Regions from separate parts of the Arthrobacter sp. NPDC080073 genome, predicted to be linked through region 1. Evidence: predicted binding sites of a transcription regulator. Region 1 holds the regulator's gene; the other holds the start of a gene.

Region 1 (11,550 bases):
GACAGCTCCCCGGAAAGCATCGCGGACTACAAGGCCCACTGCCAGGAATCGCTAGGGAACCTCGCTCCGAAAACGGTGCTCACGACGGATGGTCTCATCATGCTTCCCAACGGCAAACCGGACCGGCTGGCGATGATCGAGCTTCTCACCGAGGTGCATCAGGGAGAATAGACACGTCCTCCCTGACCGTTATTGGCCTTCCCCAACGCGAAACAACACGAGGTACTGAACGTGGCAACAGCTGCACAATGGATTCAAGGCGCCCGCCTGCGCACCCTGCCGGCAGCAATCGCGCCGGTGCTGATCGGCACAGCGGCTGCTTACGAGCTGCAATCTTTCCGGCTCCTGAATGCCATCCTCGCTGCCCTGGTGGCGCTGCTGCTGCAGATCGGCGTCAACTACGCCAACGACTACTCGGACGGCATCCGCGGCACCGATGAGGACCGCGTGGGTCCGCTCCGGCTGGTCGGTTCCGGCGCGGCACGCCCGGACCACGTCAAGTGGGCTGCTTTCGGCGCCTTCGGCTTGGCCATGATTTTCGGACTGGTCCTGGTGATCATTACGCAGAGCTGGTGGCTGATCCTCGTGGGCCTCGGCTGCGTCCTCGCTGCCTGGGGGTACACCGGCGGCAAGAACCCGTACGGCTACCTGGGCCTTGGCGACCTGTTCGTGTTTGTCTTCTTCGGCCTGGTGGCAACGCTGGGCACCACCTACACGCAAGCCGGACAAGTGAGCCTTCCGGCGGTCATCGGCGCCATTGGCACGGGATTGATCGCCTGCGCCCTGCTGATGGCCAACAATGTGCGGGACATCCCGACGGACATAGTGGCAGGCAAGCGGACACTGGCCGTGCGGCTGGGCGACCGGCACGCCCGCGAGAGCTACGTCCTGATGCTGGCAGTCGCGATCCTGTTGGTGGTGGTCCTCGCGCCCACCAAGCCCTGGATGCTGATAGTGCTGCTGCTGATCCCCGCTTGCCTCATGCCGGCGTGGCTTATGGTCAACGGCCGGAAGCGCAAGAGCCTCATCCCGGTGCTCAAGCAGACCGGGATGATCAACCTTGGCTATAGCGTGCTGTTCTCCCTGGGCCTCATCCTGAGCCACGGCTTCTAACGCCCGCTCACATGATGTGAGCGAGGGTTCGCCGAAAACCCCTCATAAGTGAGCGAGCGTCCTCCCCCCGGACGCCCGCTCATATATAGCCCGGTTTCCCCCGACGCCCGCTCACATATAGCCCGGTTTCCCCCGACGCCCGCTCGGCTTTGAGCTTCTAGGATTTCTTGGGGCGTCGGTCGTTCTCGACCTTTACCACCGGGTTCTCATCGACCAGCCGGTCCTCGATCGAGGCATCTTCAATCTCCAACGCGGAGCGGATGGGCTTGGCCCGCCCGGTGAAACGTTCGCGCATGGCGGCGGTGGCGGCGTCGCGCTGCTTCTGGAAGAACAGGTAGCTGATGGCGAACGCGATGAGGCCCGCGAAAATCGCTGCCAGAAGCAAACCCGTCCGCAGGAGGGCGAAGAGGACGAAGAGCGGTACAAAGATCGCAAGCCGGATCAGGGAGTATTTGAGGAAAGCCACGGATCAAGTTTAGCCTCACAGCCTGATTGCACCCTGATCGCACAGCTATCGTTGGACGCGGCGGCGACTAGACTTGACGGTATGCTCCGCGTTGTTGCAGTAGTCGCCGTCCTTCTCGTGTTCGTCTATGGGCTGGTGGACGTCATCCGCACCGACCGCCGATCTACCCGGGGAATTTCCAAAACCTCGTGGATTATCGTCATGATCCTGCTGCCGGTTCTCGGCGCGGTCCTCTGGTTCCTCATCGGCCGTCCTTACAACTTCCGGCCCACCGCGCAGCCCACGAGCCACCCCACCGCCCCCGACGACGACCCCGACTTTCTCCGCAACCTCGAGGTGCGCCGTCGCAACCAGGCCGAAGCCGAACGGCTGAAGAAACTCAAGGCCGAACTCGAAGCCAAGGAACGCAAGCTCAAGGGCGAATCCAAGGCCGACGACAGCGGCGACGTCAACAACTGACGTTCCCTTCCTGACCTTCTTTAAACCAAGAACGACGGCGACACGCCCGCAAGTGCGGAGTGTCGCCGTCGTCGTTAATTCAAAAAGGGTCAGGACGGGCAAGGCGCCACTTCGGAGGGAAGCCCTACTGCGGGAGTCCCGAGTAAGAGTGCAGGCCGTTGAAGAACACGTTGACCACGGTGAAGTTGAAGATCACGCACAGGTATCCCGCAATCGACAACCAGGCCGCGCGGGTTCCCGTCCACCCGCGGGTGGCGCGGGCATGCAGGTATCCGGCGTAAACCACCCAGATCACGAAGGTCCAGACTTCCTTGGTGTCCCAGCCCCAGAAGCGGCCCCAGGCTTTCTCGGCCCAGATCGCGCCGAACATGAGGGTGAAGGTCCAGCCGACGAATCCCACGGTGTTGATGCGGTAGGACAGGTTCTCCAGGCTCAACGCGTTCGGGACGAGCCGCATGAAGCCCAGTTTGTCCACGCCGCCCGCCGCCAGGGTTTTCTGCCGGTGCGATTGCAGCAACTGCAGTGCCGACATGGCGAACGTCAAGGTGAACAAGGATGCAGACATCACGGCGATGGAGACGTGGATGACCAGCCAGTAGCTTTGAAGTGCCGGAACCAAGTGGCCTACCGGGGTCCAGTAGGTCACCGATGCTGCCACCATCATGATCACAGCGAGGCCCAGCACGAAGGTGCCCAGGAAGCGCAGGTCGCGGCGGATCAGCGAGAGCAGGAAGACTGCAACCACGAGGAACGCACCGGTGGTCAGGAACTCGTACATGTTGCCCCACGGCACGCGGCCTGCGCCGAACGCTCGGGTGATGACCCCGGCACCATGGACTACCACGCCGATGATCGCCACTGCCACCGCCGCGCGGGCCGGAATGCGGCGCTCGGCGGCGTACTTCATGTCACCGCCGGCCGTCTGGCTGACGGAGGTGATCGCCGACGTCGGGCGCTCAGTGCGGCCGGCAGGTCCCCCGACGTCGTTTCCACCGGCACGGCCGGCGGCGACCGGAACCTTGACCTCGGCTGCCACCGCAGAGGCCGCCTTCAGGTCCACAGCCTTCAGCATTTTGCTGCTCTTGGCGAGGTCCCACGCGAAAGCGACGAACGCCACCGTGTAGGTGCCGGCCGCGAGCAGCATGAAAAGCTCGCTGTATTGGCCCATGGTTTCGTTGATGGGGAACATTACTGGTCCTTCGAGGTTGAGGAAGAAACGGTGTCGGTGGACTGCTCCGTGGTGAGCAGCCATTCTCGTTGCAGCAGTTCGCGGATCGCGGCAGCTTCGCCGGCCAGCCTGTGGTCCTCGCCGCGGGCAAGGAGACCGTACTCCACCATTGTGCGCCCGTCGTCGTGGGTTCCGGTGCGGACCCAGACGCGGCGGCGGTTCAAGTAGAGGGAGAGAATCAGTCCGGCGACCGCCAGCAGGGCGAACACGAGCGCGGTGGCCTGGCCCGGATTGTGGTGGATGTCAACGCCAACGTACTTCTTGACGCCGTCGAAAGTGATGCTGCCCTTGCCATTCGGAAGCTTGTAGGTGCCTCCGGGGGCGAGCGCGATGGCCTTATCGGCCATGCCGCGGCCATTGAGCGGGGTCAGCTTGGCCACGTCGAGCTCGAAGACGTTCTGCGGGGCGCCCTTGTTCAGGCCGAGGTCCCCATAGTACGAGTTGAGGTTCAACTGCGGGTTGATAAGTGAGGGATCGCCGCTGTAGGCGACCCCCTTGTCCGTAACCATCGCCGTGGGCAGGAAGAAGCCTGCGAAGCCGAGCTGATCGGGCTTGGCATCGGGAACCTTGATGACCACCGAGGAGTAGTAGTTGTCACCTTGCAGCTTGGCCACTACAGGTCCCTGCATGGCGACGTTGCCGGCGCCGTCCCGGACGGTGACCACAGGAGCGTAGCCGTTGCCTGTCAGGTAGATGCTGGTATCGCCAAGTGTCACGGGATCGTTGACCTTGAGGACCTGCTTCTTGGCTGGGGCGTCCGGAGTGTCCTTGGTAGTGACGTCGGCGGTGAAGTCGATGGGCTGCCCGAAGTGCGCCGGCGATTCGCGGTCGAACTGGACGTCGAACTTGTTCAGCTGGATGGAATACGGTTGCAGCCAGCTGCTTTGGAAGTTGGTGCCTGGGCTGAATTGGTCGTAGCCCACCAAGGTGTTCACGAAGGTATCGCCTTCCACCAGGATGCGTTGCCCGCTGTAGCCAAACAGCCCGCCGACGGCAACGGAAACCAGCACACCGATCAGCGAAGCGTGGAACACGAGGTTGCCCACTTCCTTGAGGAAGCCGCGCTCGGCACCCAGGGAAGGCATGGCGGCGTCGACGTCGCGCACCTCCACACGGTAGCCGCGCTTCTTCAGTACCGCGGCGGCATCCGAAATAGCCTTCGACGCCGGGATCCCGGCGTCGGCGGGCAGCACAAACGTGCCGTACTCCGGGAGGCGGGAGAGACGCTTAGGGGTACGCGGCGGCTGGGAACGCATTGCCTTGTAGTGGGCGATGGCCCGTGGCGTGACACAACCGATCAGGGAGATGAACAGAAGAATGTAGATCGCCGAGAACCAGACAGAGGAGTACACGTCGTAGAGCTGCAGGGAATCCAGGAGCTTGCCGTAGTCCGGGTGGTCGCTGATGTATTGCGTCACGATCGAAGGGTTCGCCGGTCGCTGCGGGAACAGCGAACCGGGAACCGCGGCGACGGCCAGGAGGAGCAGCAAGAACAGCGCAGTACGCATGCTGGTCAGCTGGGTCCAGGCCCAGCGCAGCATGCCGACGATCCCCAGGACCGGCAGTGCCGCTTCGGCCTTGGCCTTGTCGACCCCCTTGCGGTTCGCGTTGTCAGCTTTGTCGGCTGCGTTGTCAGCTGCGTTGGCAGCTGTGTTGTCAGCTGCGTTGTCAGCTGCTGGTTCGCTGGCGGACTTGTTGGACTTCTTTTTACCTTGCACGGGCTCGCTCATCAGATCGGCAACTTCACATCGGTTTGGAACCAGTACTGGAGCCCGGTCACCCAGGCGCCCCACACTCCCGTGGCCATCAGGATTCCCAGAAGGATCAGGATGCCCCCGCCCATCCGCTGGATCGCGAGGCGATGCTTGCGGAAGAAGGACATCACACCCATCCCCCGGCGGACTGCGAGGGCTATCAACAGGAAGGGAATGCCAAGGCCAAGACTATAGACAAACGCCAGGAGCGCCCCCTTCGCCGCGGACGATCCCCCGGAAAGGCTCAGCAACTGAACGGCGGAATAGGTGGGACCAATACAGGGCGCCCAGCCGAGTCCGAACGTGATGCCCAGCAAAGGGGCACCCCACAGCCCGGCAGGCGGCTTGGCATGGATTTTGGCGTCGCGCTGCAACCACCCGAAGCCGCCCAGGAAGACGACGCCCATGATAATCACCAGCACGCCCAGCAATTGCGTGATCCAGGCGTTCTGCGGGCCGGTAATGAGGGTCCCCAGTTGGCCGAAGGCACCACCGAGCAGGACAAAAATCACGGAGAATCCAAGGACGAACAGGCCGATTCCCGCGAGCATGCGCCCGCGCCTTTGCTTTTGGAGGTCGACGCCGGTCAGCCCGGTCACATAGCCAAGGTAGCCAGGTACCAGGGGCAGGACGCACGGCGACAGGAAGGAGACGAGTCCGGCCAGCAAAGCCACGGGGATGGCCAGCAGCAAGGAACCGCTCAGGATGGTCTCGGCGAAAGGACTATTCACGCTGTCGGGGCCACCTACTCGGCAACCGCGGTGGTGATGAGTGCCTTGAGCGTGCTCTTCTCGATCTCGCCCAGGACGCGGGCGGCAACCCTGCCTTCCTTGTCCAGCACCAGCGTGGTCGGCACCGCACCCGGAGGCACAATGCCGGAGACAGACAGCAGCACGGCACCGTCTTTGTCGTTGAAGCTGGGGTAGGTGAGATTGAACGTCTTGTCGAACGCGTCCGCCGTTGCCTTCTCGTCCCGGAGGTTCACGCCGTAGAACTGGACACCTTTGCTCTTGAACTCCTGGTGCAGTTCCTCAAGAATCGGGGCTTCAACCCGGCACGGCGCACACGCGGCGAACCAGAAGTTGAGGACGGTCACCTTGCCGAGCAGGTCCTGCGGGGTCACCGCAGTTCCGTCGAACAAAGTACCTTTGATCCCGACGGCGGCCTTGCGGTCCGCTTTGGCGAATTCGGTCACCGAGCCGTCTCCGGCGACGTAGTTCTTGTTGTCGCCGGCTTTGGCCTGCTGGGCCAGGGCGTCTTCCTGGGCACAGGCGGACAGGCCCATGGTCAATGCAGAGAGTGCCACTCCCCCGACAGCGAGGAAGCTGCGGCGCGAAGTCAAGGCGGCATTGATCTTCTGGCCGTTGGTCTTGCGGCCGGTGGTGTTGCGTTCCATTGTCATGCTCCGGGGGTCTTCGCGGTACCGGGCAGTAACGCGGCGGCGGGTTCGCTGTACTCCACCCGCGCAACCTTTCCGTCGTCGAACACTAGCGAAGTCAGGGACGTCAGGGTGCACTCGCGCTTGCGCGGATCGTGCCACAGGGGCCGGCCCTCGGCGCTGAGGCGCGTGGCGTAGATGGGGAGCTGGTGGCTGACGAGAATGGCTTCGACGCCATCGCCGCCGAGTTCGATCGCTTTCAGCCGGGCATCCTCGACGGCGGCACGCATGCGGGTGACCTGGTCCTGGTAAGACTCACCCCAGGAAGGACGCAGCGGGTTGCGGTACTCGAACCAGTGCTTGGGCTTGATGAATTCGGCGATGTTGGCCTTGAGCCCCTCGAAGTGGTTCTCCGCTTCGATGATCCGCGGTTCCGTGTGGATCGGGAGGTCCAACGCCTCGGAAATGGGCAGGGCGGTTTCCTGTGCGCGGGTCAATGGTGAGGAGACGAGGTGGACGATGTTCGCCCCCTGCGCGACGCGGGCAGCAAAGTGGTCCGCGAGCATCTTGGCCATCTCGCGGCCGCGTTCGGAGAGGTGGAATTCGGGCAGCCTGCCGTACAGAATGCCGTCGGGATTGTAGACCTCGCCATGGCGGAGCAGATGGACAGTTGCTTGGGGCATGTTTACCAGTTTCTCAAAGAAGGCGGGCGATCCGAAATCTTCTACGTTTCGTAGAACTGAAAGTTTCTTCAGAATGTTCCCTGAAGGTGGAATAAAAGATGCATTTGCATGTTTATACTTGACACAAGGTTCGGTTGACACTTCAACTAAGTGCGGCCGAACGCCCGATGAAGCTACGATCACACCTTCCCAAGGAGAACCCCATGACACTTCCCGCAAACGTCACCACCGGCGTCTGGACCCTCGACAACTCCCACAGCGAGATCGGCTTTACCGTCCGCCACGCAGGCATCAGCAAGGTCCGCGGCCAGTTCACCGAGGCCGAGGCCACCCTTGAACTCGGCAGCGGCCTGACCGACTCCAAGGTCGCCGCAACCATCCAGACCGCCAGCTTCGACTCCGGCGACGCCAACCGCGACGGCCACGTCAAGGGCGAGGACTTCTTCGATGTGGAGAAGTTCCCGGAAATCACATTTGTCTCCCGCCATGTCAAGGCCAACGGCGACGGCTTCGACGTCGTGGGCGATCTGACCATCAAGGGCGTTTCCAAAGAGGTGACCATCGAGACCGAGTTCAACGGCGTGGCGGTCGACCCCTTCGGCAACACCCGCGCAGGCGTCTCGGGTGAGACCACCATCAGCCGCAAGGACTTCGGCCTGACTTGGAACGCAGTACTCGAGGCCGGCGGCGTGCTGGTCAGCGACAAGGTTGCCATCAACCTCGAACTGGCTTTCATCGCACCTGCCGCCTAATCCGCCGGGTTCCCGGACTGAATGGTGCCCCCGGGGCTGCACGCGATTCGGTGCGCAGCCCCGGGGGCACCATTTCTTTGCTTGCGGTATCACCCGCCTATTGTTCGGCGTAAAGCCGATATTTAGCGGCGAATTAGCCAAGAATTTCCTATGAATCCTTAAACCTCAGGTCTAAAGTGATGCCATGAGTAACCCAAACGAAGCTCCTCAGCCTCAACAGCCCGGAGCCCAGCCACCGCAGCCCGGCAATGTCCCTCCTGCGGGTTACCAGACTCCGCAGGGATACCAAGCACCTCCTTCTTACCCGGCCCCTCCCTCCTACCAGCAGCCCGCCCCCGAATACCAGCAGCCGGGGCAACCCGCCTACGGCATGCCAGCGGGCCCGAATACCGCCCCACCCGCAGGGCTCGGCTACGCGGCCCCGGCGCGGAACACTTTTGGACTCGACTTCAACAACATCGCGCAGCGCTTTCGGGACACCACCGGAGTGCCGCAGCAGCTGACCATCTCCTACTGGTTGTGGGTCGCGGCTGCCGCCTTGGGTATTGTTGCCAGCTTCATCAACATCTTCACGCTGCGGGGCCTCTTCGGCGAGATGATGGTAGGCCCCGGCATTGTGGGCCTGATTTTCAGCCTCGTGTTCGCAGCCCTTTACATCTTCATTGCCATTCGGCTCAAAGAGGGCTCCCGCTGGGCGCGACTTGTCCTGACCATCCTGGGCGCCTTTGCGGTGATCTCCCTGCTGGTCCAGGTAGCTACCCTTAACCTCAACTTCATTGGTTCGGCGGTGGCGGTCGCGGCTGCGGTCTTGATGTGGCTTCCGGAGTCCAGGAAGCACTTCGTATAGCAACAACGCAGCACACATAGCTGAAGGCCGCGGCAAGTCCCTGGAGGGCCCCGCGGCCTTCCCTTTGTCTTCGCACTGTTCACGGGAGATCCGCCGAAGCTTGTTTAGCGAGAATTCTTCCCGTGAATCAGCACCAGCACTGCGCCGTCGGGGTACGGTGGAATTAAGCCGAGCTGGGGGCAGGGCACGTTGCACCCGGCAGCCGTATCTGCAGTCGACACGCAAAGGAATGCCATGAGCACCCCTCCCTACCCGCCGTCCACTCCCGGCGAGAATCCGGCCCCTGAGGAGCCGAAATACGGCCAGCAAGCTCCGCAGTATGGGGAGCACGCACCGCAATACGGCCAACAGGCACCGCAGCCGGGTCAGCAGCCGCCTTACGGGCAGCCTTCCGCACCCCAGTACGGGCAGCCTTCCGCACCCCAGTACGGGCAGCAGGCTCCCCAGTACGGCCAGCAGGCACCTCAGCCGCCGCAGTACGGCCAGCCTTCCGTCCCGCAGTACGGCCAGGGCGGACCGGTCACGTGGCCGAGCCAGCAGCCCGCCGCGACATCCGGAGTCCCGCAGCTGGTCAACATCTCCTTCTGGCTCATGCTTGCAGCCGGTTTGCTGACCTTGATCGGCATTCCGTTCACCATCGCTACGCTGAACTCTCCCGCGGGCAAGAGCATGATGGATCAGGCATTGGCGGGGCAGGGAGCCAACGCATCCGGCATAGACACCACCAGCTTCATCAACATTTTGGTGACCGGCCTGGTTATCTTCTCGGTGATCTTTGCCGGGCTCTACGCACTGGTCGCGTTCAACGTCCGCAAGGGGAAGAACTGGGCCCGGATCCTGGGCACGGTCTTTGCCGCAATTTCTTTGCTGGGCCTGACCCAGATCGGCATGGGCACCATCACCATCCTCTTGGGCGTCGCCGCGATCGTGCTGCTGTACTTGCCGGCCTCGGCGCCGTATTTCCGGAAAGCCCAGCCGTTCGCGAACCCCTACGGCCAGGCGCCTTACGGACGCTAAGGACGGCGCCTACGGCCGCTAGGCCGCAAGCAGTACGGCCACAGGGCCAATAGCTGAAAGCAAAACCGACAACGGGCGCAGACCCGGCTTGGCCTAGAGGGCCTGGCGCGGAGTCTGTGCCCGTTGTGCGTGATACGCCAGGATCTGAAGCTCAGTGGCCATGTCCACCTTGCGCAGATTCACATACGGCGGAACCTGCAACAGCACAGGAGCAAAGCTGAGGATGCTGCGGATACCCGCACTGATCACGCGGTCGCAGACGTCCTGTGCCACTGCAGCCGGGAGGGCGAGGACAACCATGTTGGTGCCGGTCCGCTGAAGGACCGTTTCAAGATTGGCGACGTCGCTGACCCGCAGCCAGCCGACTTCGTTCCCGATGACCATGGGATCGGCGTCGAGGATCGCCACCACGTCGAAACCGCGCGATTCGAATCCTCCGTACCGTGCCAAGGCTTTGCCAAGGTTTCCGGCGCCCACAATGGCCACTTTCCAGTCGTGGGTCAGGCCAAGCGCCGCCGCGATGTGCCGGCTCAGGTACTGGACCTCGTATCCCACACCACGCGTTCCGTAGGAGCCGACGTAGGAGAGGTCCTTGCGCAAAGTGGATGAACTGACTCCCGATGCCTCGGCCAATGCCTCGGAGGAAACCCGTTCCACGCCTTCGCCCAGCAGGGAGTTCAGAGCGCGCAGGTAAAGCGTCATCCGGGCCACAGCCGCGGGCGGTATCTGCTTCGCGGCAGAGTCCTTGTCCCCGTGTACGGCTTCGGCGGACGGTTCCAGCGCAGTCACGTTCTTCTCCATTGCGTCGCTTTGTTTTCCCACTCTATTGCCAACAAAGCTCTGCACGCATGTTCAGGCGGTGATGGCCTTCTTCAGGACCCGCACCAATCGCGCCTCATCGATTTTCCAGAAATCCCGCTGGATTCCGTCCACGAACACCACCGGGATCTCCTCGGCGTAGCGCTCGCGCAGTACCGGGTCGTTGTCGATCGACTGTTCAGTCCACGTGAGGCCAAGGCTTGAAGTCACGCGTTCGACGGCGTCACGCGCCGCGGCGCAAAGGTGGCAGTCAGCTTTGGTGAGGAGTACGACGTCGGGATTTGGCATGCTTCAACGGTATCGCTTTAGAGTCGGTACAGCCGTCGCGAACGGCAGTGGGCCGGGCGATTGACTAGACTCGAGGCATGCCCGTCGAGAAGAACGCCGTTGTGGCCACCGCGCCGGCTGCAACGCAGCAACACGGCGAAGCCGCATTCTTCGACGTCGACAACACCCTGATGAAGGGTGCCAGCCTCTTCCACGTCGCCCGGAAGATGTATGAACGCAAGGCCTTCACGCTCTCCCAGGCCGCTGGATTTGCCTGGAAGCAGTTCAAGTTCGTCCTGCGCGGCGAAAAAATGGAGGACGTCCATTCCGTCCGGGATTCCGCGCTGATCCTCGCTGCCGGTATCAAGGTGTCCGATATCAAGGAGTTGGGCGAAGAGGTCTACGACGAGATGATCGAGTCGCGGATCTGGCCCGGTACCAAGGCCCTGGCAGAGCAGCACCTTCGTGTCGGCCGGAAGGTCTGGCTCGTGACCGCCACGCCCATCGAAGTCGCCACCGTCATTTCCACACGGCTAGGCCTGACGGGCGCTTTGGGCACCGTGGGCGAAGTTGAAGACGGCGCCTACACTGGCCGGCTGGTGGGCGAGATCCTCCACGGACCAGCCAAAGCCGTGGCTGTGCAGCGCGTAGCGGACGAAGAAGGCCTGGACCTGAAGCGCTGCTGGGCATACAGCGATTCACATAACGACATCCCGCTGCTCACCTTGGTGGGACACCCGGTGTGCATCAACCCCGACGCCGGGCTT
Region 2 (11,550 bases), on a different contig from region 1:
TGATTCCCGCACAACCTTACGGGACTGTGACGGCGCGGACCCGGGCAGTGGCAACAATCTCGAACCGGCCGGTTGCGGCAAGCGCGACTTGGCCGCCGGATGCGCAAGAATGTAATGCATGGAAGCTGTGAACACCTCGGTTGCAGATACAGGATCCGGCGAAGAACCGGAGAATGGCGCAGCCGGAACTCCAAGAGCCAGCACCCCTACGCTAGGTCAGGTCCTCTTGGCAGCGGAGGAGCTCTGGCCGGAATCGCTCGCCGAGGAATGGGACGAGGTAGGACTGGTGGTCGGACGGCCTACCGCCACCGTCACCAAGGTCATGTTCGCTGTGGATCCGACACTCGCCGCCATTGAAGAAGCCATTGAATGGGGTGCCGAGCTCCTCGTTACGCACCATCCTTTGCTGCTCAAGGGCGTCACCTCCGTTGCCGCCACGAGTGCCAAGGGCCTTGCTGTCCACCGGCTCATTGAGTCCGGTACCGGGTTGCTGACCGTGCACACCAACGGGGACTCCGCCGTCGGAGGCGTTTCCGATGTCCTCGCTGACGCGTTTGGACTGGACAACGTCGTGCCCCTGGCTCCTGCGGCCCACGGCCTGCCGGAAGAGGGCATCGGCCGGGTCGGCGACCTGCCCGAAGTCATGACCCTGGGAGATTTCGCCGCGCGGGTATTCGAGATCCTGCCCTCAGTGGCCGGCGGCGTGCGCGTCGCCGGGGACAAGGATGGGCTCGTGCGCCGTGTGGCCGTCTGCGGGGGAGCCGGAGACAGTCTCTTCGACGCCGTCCGTGCCAGCCAGGCAGACATCTACGTCACCGCGGATATGCGGCACCACCCCGCATCCGAGGCCCGCGAAGCTGCCGTTGACGGCAGGCCGTACCTCGTTGACGTGTCGCATTTCGCGAGCGAGTGGCTGTGGCTGCCCGCGGCGGCCGAAGCGCTCGGCAATGTGCTCGCTGACCAGGGCCACGACGTCGAGATCCGGGTGGCTACCACCAACAGCGATCCCTGGGACTTCATTCTGACTCCCGGCTAAGCGAGGCAGGGGAGCACCCCAGGCGCTAGAGTCGAGACAAGCAGGCCCAAGGCCTGGCTGGGGCTGAACATCAACCCCGGCACGATCAAGCGGAGGTAAGCGTGGCCAAGGCAGCACCGGCGGAACAGTTGAAATTGCTCGAACTGCAGGGGTTGGATGCGAAGCTCAAATCCTTGGCGAACCGCCGTCGCACGTTGGAGAACGACCCCCGCATCACCGATCTCCAGGACGCCCTCAGCGTGGCCAACGGTGCTCTCGGGACCGCGAAACTTGCCGTCCACGACGCCGAAACAGAGCTGCGCAAGTCAGAGGCAGACGTCGAGCAGGTGGCCAGCCGCATTGCGCGGGACGAGGCACGGCTGAACAGTGGGACGGGACTTTCCAAGGATCTCGTCGCACTGCAAAGCGACATCGCGTCGCTGAACAAGCGCCGCTCGGACCTTGAAGATGTCGAACTGGAAATCCTGGAACGCCTGGACGGACTCAGGGAGCGCCAAGCCGCGCAACAGCAGATAGTCGATGACATCCAGGGTTCCTTCTCCGGGATCCGTGCGGAGCTGGACGCCGCGATCGCCGAGATTGTTGCCGAAGAGGAGGATCTACGCGCTCAGCGGACCGCCTTCGCCGAAGGGCTCGACGCCGGGATGCTTGCCATCTACGAAAAGACCCTCGCCAAGCGCGGGGTGGGGGCCGCCCGGCTGTTCCACGGCAAGTCCGAAGGCTCGGGAATGACGCTCAGCCCGGGCGACCTCGCCGAGGTTAAAGCCGCTGCCGACGACGAGATCGTGTTCTGCCCCGATTCCGGCTGCATCCTGGTGCGCTCCGCCGAGTGGAACTAACTGCCTGTTTTCAGGATGATGCTGAGGGTGTGCGGCTTGCGCGCCGTGCCTTCCGTCAACTCCGCTGTCCAGATTTCCGAGGCAGCCTTGAGCAGCTGTTCGGGGGTCCCCGGTGCCTTGCCTCGACGGCTGAGCAAGTGCCGGGCCAGTTCGCCGCGGGTGTGCTTGGCGAAGTGGCTGACGACCGTGCGTTTGCCGTTGGACTCGGAAAAGACGTTGACGGAGACAGTCTGCGCCGCGGGCGGAGCCCAGGCCGCGGCGTATGTGCTCGAGCGGCAGTCCACGAGCAGCTCGCCCTCCACCCGGAAGGCGAGGGCCTGCGTAAGCTGCGGTTTCCAGAACGACGCGAGGCGCCCGACGTCGGGCAGGGCCGTTCCCATGGACAAGCGGTAGGCAGGCACGCGGTCGCCGAAGCCGATGGCGCCCCACAGGGCGGATACCACGAGGATCGACTCCACCGCCTTGCGGCGCTGTGCCGATGTCAGGGTCTGGTAGCCGAGCGCGTCGTAGAGGACACCGGAATACACCTGATGGGCAGGGGCTGCGGGTTCGGCGTGGAGCCGGGTATTGCGTTCGACGTCGTCCTTCAAGGATGCGCCCACCCCCAACAGGGCGAGGGCGTCCTCATGCGCGCTGACCAGGCCCAGCGCGTCGAGCACCTTGGCCCGGTAGCTGTTGAGTTCGGGAAAGCTCAAGGACTCCCAATCGAGGGCGGAGCCCCTCACCGCGGGGGTCTTGCCTTCGGAAGGCGGCAGCAGAATCAGCACCAGTCGATATTAGCCGCATTGCCGGGACCATTGACTGGTCGGGGTGCTGGGCCCGACGCCGGTAGACTGTAGGGCGGATGGGTTGGCTAGGCGGCCGCGCGCCACGCAAGTGGCTCGAGGAACGTCCGGGCTCCACAGGGCAGGGTGGTGGGTAACGCCCACTCGGGGTAACCCGCAGGCCAGTGCCACAGAGAACAGACCGCCCGCGCCTGCTTGTGCCAGCACGGGGAGGCAGCGGGTAAGGGTGAAACGGTGGTGTAAGAGACCACCAGCTCCCTGGGTGACCAGGGAGGCTAGGTAAACCCCACCCGGAGCAAGGCCAGACAGGACACGATTGAGGGCTGCTCGCCCGAGTGTCCGGGTAGGCCGCTGGAGGGCGTCGGCAACGGCGTTCGTAGATGGATGGTCGCCACTCCTTCGCCGGCAACGGCGCGGGAGCACAGAACCCGGCGTATCGGTCAACCCATCCCTCAGCCGTGTGTGAGTGAATTCACGCGTTCGGGCGGCCAAAGCCTCCCGTGCCAGACCTTAGAATGGACAGTGAACGTAGAAGTTCCACCGCCGGTTCTGCGTTCGCAGCCGGCGGTTTTTCTTTGCAGCGTTCGAGGTGTCCGGGCAGACCGAAGTCCCGCCGATGCCAGTGCCGCAGGATTACTCCGGGCGGCCGCCATCTACGTACGAGGACGTATGTAGCTGACCCTAGGAAGGTAGTTCTGTGAGCCAGTCATCAGATTCTTGTCTTGATACATGGATGGGCCGCGAAGCGCTGGCCGAGGCCATGATTCCGGTGATCGGCCGGCTGTACCGTGAGAACAACGTGGTGACAAGCATCCACGGGCGCAGCCTCATCAACAAGTCGTCGATGAACATCCTGAAAGCCCACCGTTTTGCGCGCCGGATGAGCAAGGACGAACTCCGGCTCGAGGAAACCGCGCCGCTACTGAACACATTGGCCGAACTTGAACTCGGGGCCGCCGCGATCGACATCGCCCGCCTGAACGAGAAGTACAAGGCCGAGGCCGCGGGCACGCCCCTGGAAGACTTCCTCCGTGCCGAACTTGCCGAGGTTGTGGGGCGCCGCGGCGCGGACGACCGGACCAGCACCGACGTCGTGCTTTACGGTTTCGGCCGCATCGGCCGCCTGCTGGCCCGCCTCCTGATCGAAAAGGCCGGCGGCGGGCACGGCCTGCGCCTGCGCGCCATCGTGGTCCGCAAGGGAGCCGAGAACGACCTCGTCAAGCGCGCCAGCCTGCTGCGGCGCGACTCCGTGCACGGTTCCTTTGAAGGCACCATCCGCGTGGACGAGGCCGCAAACACGATTACGGCCAACGGTGTCCAGATCCAGGTCATCTACTCGGACAACCCCTCCACGGTCGACTACACGGCCTTCGGGATCAAGGATGCCCTCGTGGTTGACAACACGGGCCGTTGGCGCGACGCCGAGGGCCTGTCCCAGCACCTGCAGAGCAAAGGTGTCGCGCGCGTGCTGCTCACGGCTCCGGGCAAGGGCGAGCTGAAGAACATCGTCCACGGCATCAACCACTCCTCCATCGAGGACACGGACAAGATCATTACGGCAGCATCCTGCACCACCAATGCGATCACTCCCGTGCTCAAGGCGCTCAACGACAAGTTCGGTGTCATTCACGGCCACGTGGAGACCGTCCACTCGTTCACGAACGACCAGAACCTGATCGACAACTTCCACAAGGGCGACCGCCGCGGCCGCTCGGCTGCCCTGAACATGGTCATCACCGAAACAGGCGCGGCCAAGGCGGTAGCGAAGGCCCTCCCGGAACTGCAGGGCAAGCTGACCGGCAACGCGATCCGCGTTCCCACCCCGGACGTGTCGATGGCCATCCTGAACCTGAACCTTGAAAAGGGAACCACGAAGGATGAAGTCAACAACTACCTTCGCGAGATGTCCCTGCACTCGGAACTGCGCAAGCAGATCGACTTCATCGACTCTCCCGAGGTCGTCTCCACGGACTTCGTCGGCTCCCGCCGTGCGGGCATCGTGGACGGCCTGGCTACCATCGCCAACGACAAGAACCTCGTGGTGTATGTCTGGTACGACAACGAATTCGGCTACTCCTGCCAGGTAGTGCGCGTCATGGAGGAAATGGCCGGCGTGAACCCGCCGTCGTTCCCGGCACGCAGCGTCTCCGTTGGCCTGGAGCCGAAGGCATCGCTGGAGCCGGCAGCGGTCTAGCCTGCCCTGGCCAAGGCCGGGAAAGACACAGGGTATTCCCGGCTGATGCGCTGGTATCAGCCGGGAAACCTGACCAGAATGGACGCATGGAAAGCGAAAAGATTCTGGAACATGAAACAACCCTGGAGCACGCACTGGACGTGGCGCGCGCCAACCTTAAGGAAGCCCAGCGCCTGCTTGACGAAGCCAAAGCCGCACACGCAGCGGGTGATATCTCCGAGGACCGGGTTATCCAGTTGGGGTCCCTTTTGGAGTTGGCGGCCGAAGACCTGAAACGCGTCACCAAGGAGCAGTAAGCCCGGCGCCCCGACTTCCCCTCCACACTGTGGATATCGGCATCGGCCACCTGACCCTCATCTAGTCTCAAGGGACGTAATCCTCCCCGAAAGGACACAATCCCTTGAGCACCACCTGGGCCGCCTATCGACGCGCCCGCCGCCAGTCCCTTCAGGCCTGGGTGCTGGTGATTCTCATCATCGCGGGTGGACTCGCCGGCATCGGATGGTTCTTCACCGACGGGCAGTTCGCAGGTGGCCAGGACCCGGTTAACGGGCCAACGGAAGCTCCGGTCTTCGACCCGGACTGGATGAAGCCGGTGGAAGCTGTTCAGCCCGTGCCCGTCGGTTCGGCCGTTGATGCCTTGGAGGCGCTTCCCGTGAAGGGACGGGCAGGCAAGGACAACTACGACCGCAACGAATTCGGCCAGGCGTGGCTCGACGTCGACCGAAACGGCTGCGATACAAGGAACGACATCCTGAGGCGGGATCTCACGGCGTCGGAGTTCACCGCAGGCTCCAAATGCAGGATCGCCTCCGGGGAGCTACGTGAGCCCTACGTCGGGCAGGTCATCCATTTCCGCAGGGGCTCCGAAAGCAGTTCAGCCGTACAGATCGACCATGTGGTGGCTCTCGGGGACGCCTGGCAGAAGGGCGCCCAGCAGCTCACCGCCAAACAGCGCCAAAGCCTCGCCAACGACCCCCTCAACCTCATTGCCGTTGACGGTCCCGCCAACGTGAAGAAAGGCGCGAGCGACGCCGCGAGCTGGCTCCCTGCCAACAAGGGCTTTCGTTGCCATTACGTAGCCCGTCAGGTTTCCGTCAAAGCCGCCTACCGGCTCTGGGTCACCCAGGGGGAGAAAGACGCCATAAGGCGCGTCCTGGACTCGTGCCCCGGTCAGCGGACCATCAGGGCGATGTAGCCGCCTGAGGGGGCGCCCGGGTCAGGCCTGGTTGCCCGGCGCCGGGGGAAGCACCAAGTGGCCGTGTCCAAGTTGCCAGACCCCGCCGTCGTCGATCCGTTCCAGCACCACCCGCTGAAGAGAGGTCTCGCGGGGGAGCCGATCGAGGTTTTCCAGGCCGCGCTGCCGGAAGGTGAAGTAGACGGCGTCGGCCGGAGCGTCTGAACAGCGGTCAAGGGTGAACCGGCGGGCAAAAGCGGCGATGTTGCTGTCCGGAAGTTTCCGGGCCAGATAGGGATCCAGCATCCACGAGTCGCAGCTCGCCACGGTGACCGCCTTGTCCGGGAAGTATCGCTCGAAGAACTCCCTGGCCTGGCTGAAGCTCGTGTCCACGAGGGCAGGGGAGAGGCCGCCGTCCTCGGGGATATGGACACCCAGCACCCAAGAGTCTTCAACGGCGGCTGGTCCTCCCGCGTCGCCGCGCACAAGGTGGAATTGCAAGCGGCCGATCCGGAAGATGTTTCCGGCCATGTGGAGGGTCAGCCACGCCCACGTGTCCAAGCCGAACCGTCCATGGACCCGTCGGTTGATACGAAGGTTCAGTCCTACGTCGGCCAGGATCGCGGCGGAGTACTCCGGCGGGATGCCGAGGGAAAGATGATGGCGGTGGACTACCGGCGCGAAGCGCAGGAGCGCTTCGATCCAGTCCGTTTCCGTGCAGCCATCGGCGGACGCGGACTTGCTTGGAAAGGTGCCAATTCGGGCGTGAAGGCTGGCAAGGGCCTGTCGCGTCCCGTCTCCGGGAGCTGACGCCAACAGCGAGGCACATGCCAAAGCGTCCTCGCCGTGGATGTCGAGAAGCTCGAACAATTCGTTCTGCGCGACGCCGGTCATCGCTCAGTGTCCGAAGGGGTCCGGGTCAACACCAGGCATCCAAGTCAGCCCGGGAACTCCCCAGCCGTTCTTCTTGGCCTGCTTCATCGCTTTCTTGGCGTATCGGTCAACAAGGCGGTCCACATAGAGCTTTCCGTCAAGGTGGTCGAACTCGTGCTGCATGACCCTCGCGAACCAGCCTGTCGCGACGAAGTCCACCGGTTGGCCGTCGCCGTCGAAGCCCTGGACGCGGGCCCATTCGGCCCTCTGCAGCGGGTAGTGCTCGCCGGGGAACGACAAGCAGCCTTCGACGTCTTCCTCCGGATCGGGAAGGGCGCCAGGGATCTTGGAGAGGGTGAGGACCGGGTTCACCAGAACGCCTTCGTCCGGTGCGTCGTCCTCGTTGGCGTATTTGAAGACGAAGATCCGCTTGCCGACCCCCACCTGGGGTGCGGCCAGCCCGACGCCGTTGGCGGCTTCGTTCGTCTCGAACATGTCGGCAATCAAGGTGCGCAGCTCGTCGTCGAACTCTTCCACCTCGCTCGCCCGCCGGTGAAGCACGGGCTCGCCCCAGATGGTGACTGGCAGGACGGTCATGTCAGGTGGTCCTCTGGTTCTCGGGTCTGGAATGGCCGAAATCGGCCGGAACAAAACAAAGGCCGCACTGGATATCCAGTACGGCCTTTGGCTGCGATCGATAAGCTGCTACCAATCCCATGAGGGTGAGCGACGGGGGTTGAACCCGCGACCTCCTGGACCACAACCAGGCGCTCTGCCAACTGAGCTACGCCCACCATGAGCCTTTTATGCTTTCGGAATGACCCGTTAGCTGTGAAGGCAACGACAAAAACTATACCCCGTCTTAGGGGGTGGTTTTGCCACTTTTGACCGTTTGGCTGAAAATTCCCGAAAAGGTGCCGCAGATCACGTGCTTTCCGGCGTCTCCGGTCCGGCCGCGATCTGCTTGGAAATCTTCTGTGCCGTTGCCGTATCAGGGCCAGGGGCCGGGACGAACACGGCCTCGCGGTAATAACGCAGTTCGTCGATGGAGTCCCTGATGTCACCCAGGGCGCGGTGGCCACCGTGTTTGGCGGGCGACTGGAAATAGGCGCGGGGGAACCATCGGCGCGAGAGTTCCTTGATGGTGCTGACGTCGATGACCCGGTAGTGGAGGTGTTCGACGATGTTGGGCATATCCCGCGCGAGGAACATCCGGTCGGTTCCGACTGAGTTGCCACCCAGCGGTGCCTTCTTCGGATCCGGTACCCACTTCTCGATGTAATCCATGACGATCGCTTCGGCTTCGGCCATGGTCTTGCCGTGCGGGAGTTCGTCCAGGAGTTTCGAGCGGGTGTGCATGTCGCGGACGAAGTCGTTCATCTGTTCAAGCGCGGCGTCTTCGGGTTTGATGACGACGTCGACCCCGTCACCCAGGATGTTGAGCTCCGAATCGGTGACCAAGGCCGCGACCTCGATCAGGGCGTCGTTTACCAGGTCGAGACCGGTCATCTCACAGTCAATCCAGACGATGCGTTCATTAGTAATAGGCACCCGCCAAGCCTACCGTTCGGGCGCGTCGGAAGGGTGTCGGAGCGCTCCATTCCACCTCTGCTGCTTACCGCGGCTGGTAAACTGGGCCGTTGTCGAGCGGTTGTTGCCTGCATCGATGAGCTGGACCAATGTACGTAGGGACTGGAATATCATGACGGCAGGCGGAACGGGCGTGGGCACCTCAAATAGCCGGGATGAGGCAAAGGAACCCGCGGCGCCGTCGGAGAAAGCCGCCGCGGGCCTCTATTCCCCGGACGCCGCGCGCATCGGCGGCGGCACCCCCGCCCAGATCAAGGCCTATGTGGCAATCTGGCAAGGATTTTTTGGATCCCTGATGATCTTCGTCGGCTCGATCGGTGCCGGCTGGATCGCCAACGGCTCGCCCATGTTCAGGCACCCCCTTGTCATCGCCCTGCGCACGGAGGGCTGGGGCGTGACGATCTCCACCATCCTGCTGACGGCCGGGGCCATGCTTTTGGTCAGGTCATGGTTGAGGCTCGGGCAAAGGCTCAAGGATTGGGGGCCTGGCTCGCTCAGGTCCGTGGTTGTCGCTGTTGCGGCGTGGGCGGCGCCCCTGATGTTTGCCGTGCCCATCTATTCGCGCGACGTGTACGCCTACACCGGCCAGGGCAGGCTGGTGCTGGAAGGCCAGAACCCCTACACCGCGGGCATTTCCTCGCTCAGCAACTGGTTTTCGCTGGGCGCCGATCCTGCCTGGGCTGAAGCCAAGACTCCGTACGGACCGTACTTCCTGTGGCTTGCCAGGTGGGTAGTGGGCACCACCGACGCCCAGCCCGATCTTTCTGTTCTGCTGTTTCGCGTTCTTGCGACCGTGGGAGTGCTGCTCTGCGTGGTGTATGTTCCCAGGCTCGCCGAATTGCACGGGATCAATCCCGGCCGCGCCCTGTGGATCGCGGTAGCCAACCCGCTCTTTCTCATCAGCTTCGTCGCCAGCGCCCACAATGATGCCCTAATGGTGGGCCTGGCCGTGGCCGGAATGTACTTCGCAGCTACCGGGCGCCACATCACCGGGCTTCTGCTGGTCACGGCTTCCATCGGCATCAAGCCGATCACGGTACTTCTCCTGCCTTTCATAGGCCTCATGTGGGCGGGTCCGGCAGCGAGTTGGGCCCGCAAGTTCCTCTTCTGGGGCGCGACGGCGGGGATCAGCTTTGCCGTCCTGGCAGTGAGCGGAATTCCTTACAACCTTGGCTTTGGATGGGTCTGGGCCATCCTTGACCCGACGCCCGGCTACACGGGATACTCGCCTTCGGGCTTCCTCGGCCAGCAGGTCGAAGTGATCGCCAATCTCCTCGGCCTGCCGGGATCCACCGTAGCCACTGGGCTCCGGATCCTCATGAAGTGGGCCGGAATCGGGCTGGTGGTGTTACTGATGTTCCGCGGCGACTATTCACGGCTGGTGCGGCGAGCGGCCCTGGCGTTTGCCGCCGTCGTCATGCTTTCGCCGATTATCCAGCCGTGGTACATCCTGTGGTTCATCCCGCTGCTCGCGGTCACGGGCATCAGGGACGACTGGCAGATCAAGTCCCTCTATGTCGCGGTCACGTTCTTCGTGGCCTTCGGCGCCCAGGACCAGATTTCGGTGCTGTCCTTCGTGGAACTGAACGTCAAAGTGTCCTCCCTGTCCTTCCTCGTGGCCTTGGGATTCACCGTCTACCTGATGGTGTTGGACGTTCACACGCGCAGACTGTTGATCCGTTCCACCCCTGCGCAACTGCTCCGCAGGCTTGAGCGGCGGCTCAGGCGCTCTGAATAGCGGTTCTTGCGCTGGCCTTGCGGCCCAGTTCCAAGGTCCGCTGCACGGACCACCAGAGCAGGACAACCAGAAGCACGTTCCGGGCGGTGAGCACTGTTGCCATCACGGGGTTGGCATGGATCAGCGGCGTGTAGAACAACGGGTAGATCACGAAGGTCGTCATGGCGATCCCCATCAGGAGGGCCGCGGGAACCCGCCAACGATTCCAGTCGTGGGTCAGCCCGGCGATAACCACCGGCGCGAGCCAGATGATGAATTGGGGCGAACCCACCTTGTTGAACACGATGAACGCGGTGGTCATCATGAGGGCGCCCTCGAGGAACAGCTCTTCCGCTTCGGCACCCCGCCGAAGCGCCCAAAGCAAAAGGGCAGAGCTGGCGACGGCGGCAAGCACCAGGAGCGGCTGCATCATGAATGCCGCCACATTGGCCCCCGGCCCGTATACCTCGGTGGAATTGATGGCGACATTGTCGGCAATTTTGGAACCGCCGATGTTGAGCACACTCAGCCAGACCCAAGGGGTCGAGAACGTCGCTTCAAGTTGCATGCCGCGCTCACCCTGGTTGGTCAAAAAGTCGAGGATATGCGGGAGGCCGCCGGAAAGGTAGGTGCCCAGTGTGACGGCGGCGGTTACGGCGGCGCCGCACGCGATGATCCGCAGCCTGCGGTGGCTCGCGATGATGATAGGCACCAGAACGGCGGCCGGCCAGACTTTGATCCACGTGGCGATGCTGAGGAGGATGCCCGCCGCCACGGGCCGCGTGGCGGCATACAGCAGCGCGACCAACACGATGGGTGCCGTGATGCCTTCCACGCGCGCGAAGCTGAGGTAGCCCATGAAAGCGGTGAAGAACAGCCACCACCAGGCAGGGGCAATGCCCGTTGTCCTGCGCGGGCCGCGGGTCAGGATGAACAAGCCGGCGGCATTGAGCGCGGTGATGATCAACGTCCACACCAGCAGGTATGGGCCCGGGCCCGCGATGTTGGCCAGGAAGATCGGAATCTGGGCGAGCACCGGGTATACCCAGGGGCTGATGGCTCCGTGGAGATCCGCGGGGTTGTAGCCGGCCATGGCCCACTGGCGGTACTGCTCAGTGTCGCTGAACGTGTTTCCGGACAGGAAGAAGCTTGCCATCCAGCCGAGGAAGTACACATGGATGGCGGCGAAACCCCACCAAACGCTTGAGGGACGGCCGAACCAGGCGACGGCGGCAGGCGGCAGGGCGGCGTCGCGCACGCGGGCCAGCCCGTCAAAGAATCGAACGGAAATCTCAGGACTCCTTGGCAGCGGCGGCCGGTTCGTTGGCCGGGATCTTCT

The links. The regulator Rex, encoded in region 1, represses fermentation and respiration genes when NADH is low (regulators of the CRP and FNR family bind a similar motif). The targets are predictions, from matches to a motif close to CTTGTGAANNNNTTCACAAG.
Region 2: a site for Rex is predicted at 3,120-3,139, ahead of AB0O52_RS12260 (glyceraldehyde-3-phosphate dehydrogenase). Genes of this name have one in related genera too.

Annotation. Positions count from the first base shown of each region.
Region 1 covers NZ_JBFBKR010000033.1:22,201-33,750, forward strand. The annotation lists gene AB0O52_RS22405 (AMP-binding protein) at 1-171, shown strand, start outside; gene AB0O52_RS22410 (1,4-dihydroxy-2-naphthoate polyprenyltransferase) at 232-1,113, shown strand; gene AB0O52_RS22415 (DUF4229 domain-containing protein) at 1,271-1,579, opposite strand; gene AB0O52_RS22420 (PLD nuclease N-terminal domain-containing protein) at 1,661-2,038, shown strand; gene ccsB (c-type cytochrome biogenesis protein CcsB) at 2,163-3,227, opposite strand; gene AB0O52_RS22430 (cytochrome c biogenesis protein ResB) at 3,227-4,996, opposite strand; gene AB0O52_RS22435 (cytochrome c biogenesis protein CcdA) at 4,996-5,751, opposite strand; gene AB0O52_RS22440 (TlpA disulfide reductase family protein) at 5,766-6,305, opposite strand; gene AB0O52_RS22445 (histidine phosphatase family protein) at 6,419-7,081, opposite strand; gene AB0O52_RS22450 (YceI family protein) at 7,285-7,833, shown strand; gene AB0O52_RS22455 (hypothetical protein) at 8,018-8,680, shown strand; gene AB0O52_RS22460 (hypothetical protein) at 8,915-9,697, shown strand; gene AB0O52_RS22465 (redox-sensing transcriptional repressor Rex) at 9,791-10,486, opposite strand; gene AB0O52_RS22470 (glutaredoxin family protein) at 10,550-10,804, opposite strand; gene AB0O52_RS22475 (HAD-IB family hydrolase) at 10,882-11,550, shown strand, end outside.
Region 2 covers NZ_JBFBKR010000009.1:67,724-79,273, reverse strand. The annotation lists gene AB0O52_RS12280 (Nif3-like dinuclear metal center hexameric protein) at 119-1,036, shown strand; gene AB0O52_RS12275 (C4-type zinc ribbon domain-containing protein) at 1,138-1,875, shown strand; gene AB0O52_RS12270 (peroxide stress protein YaaA) at 1,872-2,642, opposite strand; RNA gene rnpB (RNase P RNA component class A) at 2,721-3,112, shown strand; gene AB0O52_RS12260 (glyceraldehyde-3-phosphate dehydrogenase) at 3,358-4,854, shown strand; gene AB0O52_RS12255 (hypothetical protein) at 4,941-5,150, shown strand; gene AB0O52_RS12250 (HNH endonuclease family protein) at 5,255-6,052, shown strand; gene AB0O52_RS12245 (acyltransferase domain-containing protein) at 6,074-6,925, opposite strand; gene def (peptide deformylase) at 6,929-7,501, opposite strand; tRNA gene AB0O52_RS12235 (tRNA-His) at 7,626-7,698, opposite strand; gene orn (oligoribonuclease) at 7,829-8,455, opposite strand; gene mptB (polyprenol phosphomannose-dependent alpha 1,6 mannosyltransferase MptB) at 8,607-10,232, shown strand; gene AB0O52_RS12220 (glycosyltransferase 87 family protein) at 10,216-11,469, opposite strand; gene AB0O52_RS12215 (glycosyltransferase 87 family protein) at 11,504-11,550, opposite strand, start outside.